DNA from 2 places in the Roseibium sp. 10G30-5 genome. Region 2 is predicted to be linked to the other one. Evidence: riboswitches for the same ligand, from Rfam matches in the RefSeq annotation. Region 2 holds a riboswitch; the other holds the start of a gene.
The links. A riboswitch is a leader RNA that binds a small molecule or an ion and turns the genes downstream of it on or off. The one in region 2 is predicted to bind S-adenosylmethionine.

Region 1 (3,386 bases), 200 kb from region 2:
TACGGGCTGGCGTTTGGCATTGATCGCACACTGCGCGAACTGATGTCACGGCAACGTTTGAGCGCCATCGGGTGTCTTGTGTGCACGGATTTGTGGCCGCGTGAAAGTGTTCCTCTGAAAGTATTGTGCGACAGCGACGAAACGCGCGGACAGTTTGGATTGACTCTTGCCCTGTCTGGCCCTCTGGGGCAGCCGCAAAGTGAGGCTCTGCGCAAGACCTTTGGCGATCACTTTCCCTCAGAGCGTTGGCTGAAGACGCGGTCCGCGCTGCGTCTGCTTCCCGAAGAGATACTGGTTGATGAGATCAAGGCGCAAGTCTCTGTGTTTCGGGAGACCTTGCAGCAAGAGCCCGCGTTTGTGGCCCTGCGGGGGGCGGGGTTGGCATCCCGGCGGCTCACTTCATTGGTGCTGCTTGGTCTGAAGAGGGCCAATCTCGGGTCTCAGGTTGGCATCGTTGCAAGCGATCTGCGCCCGCAAGACGTTCGGCGTCTGCGACGTCAGGTGCAGCGTGCCGGCCGTCGACTTTTGCCGGTCGCAAAATCAATTCCCAGAGCTGCTCGACGAGGCGGCCTTGAACGCCGCGCTTTATCACCACTTTGATATGCTGGAAGAGGAGACATTTGTCGTTTGCATGCCGGGGAGGATGGATGACAGGCTGAAGCGTGAAGAGTCTCGGGAGCAGGTGCACGCGCGCGAAACGCAGCGTTTGGTGCTGGAGAGCGATGCTTTCGCTGAGTTGCTGGTGCAGCGTGAGGTGTTTCTGTACTAGGCGTGGACTGTAAGTCGGCCGTTTCTGTTTGCGCAGGTTCTACAATTGCGCAAACAGAAACGGCCCCACCGCACGGATGGAGCCGTTTCGAGGAGGCAGAAAAACTTTCAAGAGCTTTTCAACTATAGATAATAAAGAGTTTGCGTAAGAAGTCATCGGCTATTTTCAGTCATTTTATTTTAAGGTTACTTTTCATTAGGAATAGTAAATAGATCATTGATAAAATCGACAGTAATCATTGTGCTTCACCACTTTTGGGCGTCTTGGTGACGCACGCCTGCAAATTGCATCTGTGTGATGTATCAAGGCCTTGTTGCTGGGCTAAGGTGATGGCGGTTATGAACAAGCCATTGCGATGACTCGCAACGCTTGGCGGCCGTAGGGGTTTGACAGGGGACGTGCGACGACCGAGAAGGCTTTGGTTTGACGCGCAGCCACGAAATATGGAGTTTGATGTGAGTGAGATTGCCAAGGGCGCCGAAGGTGCAATGGACGCTGGACAGGACGATGGCAACAGCCCGCGTGGGGAATTGACGCTTCGCACGTTGGCGATGCCGGGTGATACCAACCCGTCAGGGGATATCTTCGGCGGCTGGGTGATGTCGCAGATGGATATTGCTGGCTACATCGCTGCCTCGAAACGCGCCGAGGGTCGCGTCGTAACGGTTGCAGTCGACAAGATGAAGTTCATCCGTCCTGTGCATATCGGCGATGTTCTTTGTGTTTATGCGCGCATCGCTCGTGTCGGCACCAGCTCCATCCAGATTTCTCTGGAAGCGTGGGCGCTACGCAATCTCATCGAAGCCCGCGAAAAGGTCACGGAAGGCAGCTATACCATGGTGGCTGTCGATGAGCAGGGCAATCCACGTCCTGTGCGCCAGCTCAAGGGCTGACGTCGCGCGCCGGTCAAACTTCGGGTTGCCGAAATCTCAGTCCTGGTGACGGGACAGGATGTCGGCAACCAGTTGCTCGTCGATCACGTGCGGGCAACCGCTGGACCAGAAGGAGAGCAAAGAGTGCAGCCGCGTGACGCGTTCGCTGGATGACAGACGGCGCGCAGCCGGGCGAAATCCTCCCACGAGCCGCAGCGACGATATATGCGACATGACGCAGGTTTCCGCAGCCTCGATGAACTGACTGATGTCTTCGGCGGTGGACACATCCTGTGCCAAAGCGTGGCGTGAGGCAGCTTCAAGGCTGTCCTGTTGCCCAGCGAACGGGTGTCTCGACATTGTTTATCCTCCATCGGTTTCCCGAGGGGGTCTGGCGCATGAGTTAAGTGAAAACCGTTTGGTTGCCGGTCTCATCGTCTGAGATCGCGGCCACATCTTCGGCAGAACCACCTTGCCCGGTCGGCAGGTTGGCGAGGGCGCCAGCCCTTCTCTTGATGATGATGGCTTTATGCCATGCAAAGTCTGCTCTGGCAAGTAGGGGTAAACTGTGGCGATCGATTGACGCTTCAGGTGGTCTGACCAACCGGTTCGAAACGCATTTATGCGTCCTCACACCTAGGTGGCTTGTGGTGGCTTGCTGAAGGAGATGAATTGCTCGGCCGCGCGGCTGAGGTGGCGCTCCTTGTGGTGCAGCACCGAGAATGCCCGCGACGGGAGGTCGATATTGGCACGGACCAGCGTTCTTTCGGCCAAAAATGGTGCCACGACGATTTCCGACAAGGCGGTTGCGGAGCGGCCATGACGCACTGCCGACAGCACCGCTTCATTGGAGGGCAGCTCCAAAGCGACCACCATGTCTTCGGGCTCAAATCCAAAGCTTGCAAGCGCGCTTTCGAAGGCTGACCGCGTTCCGGACCCCGGCTCGCGCATAATCCAGCTTGTCTCCTTGATCAATGCCGCCGGGGGGACCGGTGCACCAGACGCAAAGGCATGCGCGGGGTCTGTAACAACCAGCAGGGCATCATCGACAAGGTGTTGTTTGTTGAGATGGGGGTCGTCCCATTCTCCCTCAATATAACCAATGTCTGCCGTGCCGTCTGCGACCGCCATGGCAACGCCCTTGGTATTAGAGATGGTGAGTGCCAACTCAATGCCCGGAAACTCCTGATGAAAGCGCACCAGCACACGCGGCAGCCAGTAACTGGCAATCGTCTGGCTGGCGTAGATCGACAGGGCACCACGTTGCAGGCCGCCTAATTCTCCCAGTACCCGTTCCGCACTTCTGGCGCGCGCAATCGTTGAGCGCGCCTCGCCCAGAAAGGTGCGCCCTGCATCTGTCAGGCTGATGCCACGTCCAACCCGGTGAAACAGCTCCACGCCGTAAAGATCTTCCAGTTTTCGAATGGCGGAACTGACAGCAGAGGGCGTCAAATTCAAAGCCTCCGCAGCGCGCGTGAGATGTTCACGCTCGGCAACGGCTATGAAAATGGAAAGCTGTTCGAAGGTCATCATAGGGTAATCGTTCGCTCTAAATGAACGAAACGTAAAATATTATTCGATAGAAGTCCACAATAGCGCATGTCACTTATTCTCTCGCACAATGAGAGTAATGAATCATGCGAAATCTTTCCCTGACGACCCCCTATATGCGCAGTCAGCAGGGGCTGACAAAACTTCTGCCTGGAGTGCTTTTATCTGCGGGGGTTTCCGTTGTCGCCTATGCC
Region 2 (3,386 bases):
TGGTGCGCAGCGGACAACCGGACGAATATTCGAAGGTCTGTCCAGGTTCGATGACCGGTTCTTCGCCGACAACCCCAGCACCACTGACTTCTTCGACGCGACCGAGTGCGTCCGTGATCTTCCAGTAGCGCGAACGCAACTGGACACGCTGGCGCGTGCCATTGCGGATCTCAACCACATAGGCCCAGACATAGTGACCCGCTTCCGGGTCCGAGTCATCGTCCAGATAATAGGGTTCTACAGAAACTTCTATGCCATTCGTGACGGCGCGATATTGTCCCGACACGTGAGCTCCCTCGATGATGGCTGTCAGGCGCATGGTCTTGCTGCAAAGGCTTATAAGGCCAATGAGCGTGGCGCGAAAGGGAGCCGTTTATTTCTTTTCGTCTCTTGGACGAATTTCTGCAAAAACCTATTGGATCAAGGCCCTGCCAGAACGCGCCAGAACTTTTCACCTCTGACAAGCTATCAGGAAATGTTGCCCATCACGGTGTCAGTGCGCCTTGCGTTGAGGTGCCTTAAACGTCACGAGACACCAGCAACCCCGTCTTGCGATGGGCTCTGGCGCCTCGTTAAAAAGCTTGTGGAGCGTTCGAGCTACTTGATCATGTCCAGTGCGCGGGCGAAGTCTTCAATCAGGTCGTCCTTGTCTTCCAGACCGATGGAGAGACGCAGCAGACCGTCGTTGATGTCCAGCTCGGCCCGTGCCTCCTCGGTCATCGACTGGTGCGTCGTCGTGGCCGGGTGGGTGACCAGACTTTTGGCATCGCCGAGGTTGTTCGAGATCTTGACGATGTTCAGCGCATTGCAGACGTCGAAGGCCGCCTGCTTGCCGCCTGCCACTTCAAGAGCAATCATGGTTGAGCCACCAGTCATCTGGCGTTTCGCAACGTCGGCCTGTGGGTGGTCATCACGGCCTGGATAAATGACCCGTGCAACCTTTGCGTGATCGGCAAGGAAATCGGCAACAGCCGCCGCATTAGCTGCCTGCTGAGTAACGCGCAGCGACAGGGTTTCCAGGCCCTTGAGCAGGACCCAGGCATTGAACGGGCTCATATGAGGGCCGGTGTGCTTGACGAAAGGCATCACCTCGTCTTCGATCCACGCCTGATCGGAGAGCACCAGCCCTCCCATGGCGCGGCCCTGACCATCAATGTGCTTGGTGGCGGAATAGACTACGACATCGGCGCCGAGCTTCAGTGGTGACTGGAAGATCGGCGTGGCAAAGACGTTGTCGACAATCAGGCGAGCGCCAACTGAATGGGCGATGTCTGCCACCGCTGCAATGTCGATGATTTCCAGCGTCGGGTTGGTTGGGCTTTCCAGAAACAGAGCCGTGGTGTTCGGTTTGACGGCAGCCTTCCATTGCTCAAGATCCGTGCCGTCGACCAGTGTCGATTCCACACCGTAGCGCGGCAGCAGGGTTTCGATAATGTAGCGGCAGGACCCGAACAGGGCCTTGGCAGCCACCACATGGTCGCCAGCCTTGACGCTGGCCATCAGCGCCAGATTGACGGCAGCCATGCCGCTGGCGGTGGTGCGGCAGGCCTCGGCACCCTCAAGACCTTTGATGCGGTCTTCCAGCATGGTGTTTGTCGGGTTGGCATAGCGTGAATAGACGTAACCTGGATTTTCGCCGTTGAAACGCGATTCCGCCAATTCGGCAGTATCGTAGACGAATCCTTGCGTCAAATACATGGCTTCCGAGGTTTCGCTGAAGGGGGACCGCATTGTTCCGCCATGGACAAGTTGGGTTGCCGCACGCCAGTTTTTGTTGGCTTCAGTCTCGTTGGTGCTCATGTGTCATGCTCCGAAATACAAAAAAACCCGGCCTAAGCCGGGGTTTTGCAACCCGGCCCCTTAGCTATTTGTTTAACGTGGCTGCAAGCCGGCCGGCCAAAATCACCACTTCTAACGATGTCGTTATGCTTAGGCCAAAAGCGCAAGGACGTCAATCTCAGCCGGTTCTGCAAGGTATCTGCGAGACTCTTGATGTCAGGCTGGCGCGGTTTTGCATCTTTCGCTGCAAAACCGGTTGGCGGGAGCCGTGTCATCCGTTAATCACACTGCAACAAGGCACCGCACAGGGATCCGGGACATCATGACCACGCCTGCCGCCGGCATTCTTCCGGCTCAGACCATTGAAACCATGTTTGCGCAAGGTGTGATCCGGGCGGATCTGCCGCCTGTTGACGGTCAGATCCAACCCGCCAGTCTGGACCTGCGCCTTGGCAGCACGGCCTACCGGGTGCGCGCCAGTTTTCTCACCGGTCCCAGGACCACGGTGTTGGACAAATTGCAGGCGTTCAAGCTGCATACCTTTGATCTTCGTGAGGGCGCGGTTCTGGAAACGGGCTGTGTTTATATTGTGCCCTTGCAGGAAGCGCTCGCACTTCCCGGTGATATTTCGGCCACCGCCAATCCCAAGAGTTCGACAGGACGATTGGACGTCTTTACCCGTGTGATCACCGATCAGGGCCTTGCCTTCGACACAGTGCCCGCAGGCTACATGGGGCCGCTTTATGCGGAAATTTCACCATTGACGTTCCCGATCCTTGTGCGTGCGGGATCGCGTCTTAGCCAGATCCGGTTTCGGCGTGGACTGTCTCTGGTTGGCGATGCCGAGCTTGAAGGTGTGCATCGCAACCAGACACTGGTGAGTGGCGGCAATGAGCGCATTGGTGGCGGCGTGCAATTGTCGATTGACTTGCAGGGGCAAGGCGAGAATTCGCTCGTCGGCTACCGCGCCAAGCATCACACCGGTCTGATTGATGTGGATGCCATCGACATTCAGGATCCCTTGTCCTTCTGGGAGCCGATTTATCGGCGTGGCGCCTGCGAAATCATTCTGGATCCGAACGAATTTTACATTCTGGTGAGCCAGGAAGCCGTGCATGTGCCTGCCGACTATGCTGCCGAAATGGTGCCCTTCGATGCGCTCGTGGGTGAGTTTCGGGTTCACTATGCAGGCTTCTTTGACCCGGGCTTTGGCGCGGCCGTGGCAGGGGGTGTCGGCTCAAGGGCTGTGCTGGAAGTGCGGTCCCATGACGTGCCTTTTATTCTGGAGCACGGGCAGACCGTGGGCCGACTGGTTTATGAGCGCATGGCGGAGCGCCCCAGAAGTCTTTACGGCGAGGGCATCGGCTCCAACTACCATGTGCCAGGCGCTGAAGCTGTCCAAGCATTTTAAATCTCCAAACCTTTGAGCGACAAAGGGTTGGTCGATAATGGCGTTTAAAACAATCGAACAGGAAGTAGAAGGCTATCTGGAGGATCGGAAATCCCGGTTTCTCGCCTTTCTGGTGCCCTTTGATCAGTTTGACGCCAAGCTTGAATTTTTGCGCGGCGAGCATCGCAAGGCCAATCATTTCGTCACCGCGCATCGC

Region 1: linked by a shared signal. The riboswitch ahead of AC0L7U_RS14970 (hypothetical protein) and the one ahead of AC0L7U_RS15945 (O-succinylhomoserine sulfhydrylase) in region 2 are both predicted to bind S-adenosylmethionine.

The regions. Positions count from the first base shown of each region.
Region 1 is NZ_CM147918.1:2,946,117-2,949,502, forward strand. Features, by position in the region: gene AC0L7U_RS14955 (ChbG/HpnK family deacetylase) at 1-600, shown strand, start outside; gene AC0L7U_RS14960 (hypothetical protein) at 572-769, shown strand; gene AC0L7U_RS14965 (acyl-CoA thioesterase) at 1,258-1,662, shown strand; gene AC0L7U_RS14970 (hypothetical protein) at 1,699-2,001, opposite strand; SAM-I-IV-variant riboswitch at 2,050-2,165, opposite strand; gene AC0L7U_RS14975 (LysR family transcriptional regulator) at 2,278-3,171, opposite strand; gene AC0L7U_RS14980 (YeiH family protein) at 3,279-3,386, shown strand, end outside.
Region 2 is NZ_CM147918.1:3,147,649-3,151,034, forward strand. Features, by position in the region: gene apaG (Co2+/Mg2+ efflux protein ApaG) at 1-319, opposite strand, end outside; gene AC0L7U_RS15945 (O-succinylhomoserine sulfhydrylase) at 598-1,800, opposite strand; SAM riboswitch at 1,841-1,919, opposite strand; partial or broken gene AC0L7U_RS15950 (2'-deoxycytidine 5'-triphosphate deaminase) at 2,102-3,206, shown strand; gene AC0L7U_RS15955 (YigZ family protein) at 3,228-3,386, shown strand, end outside.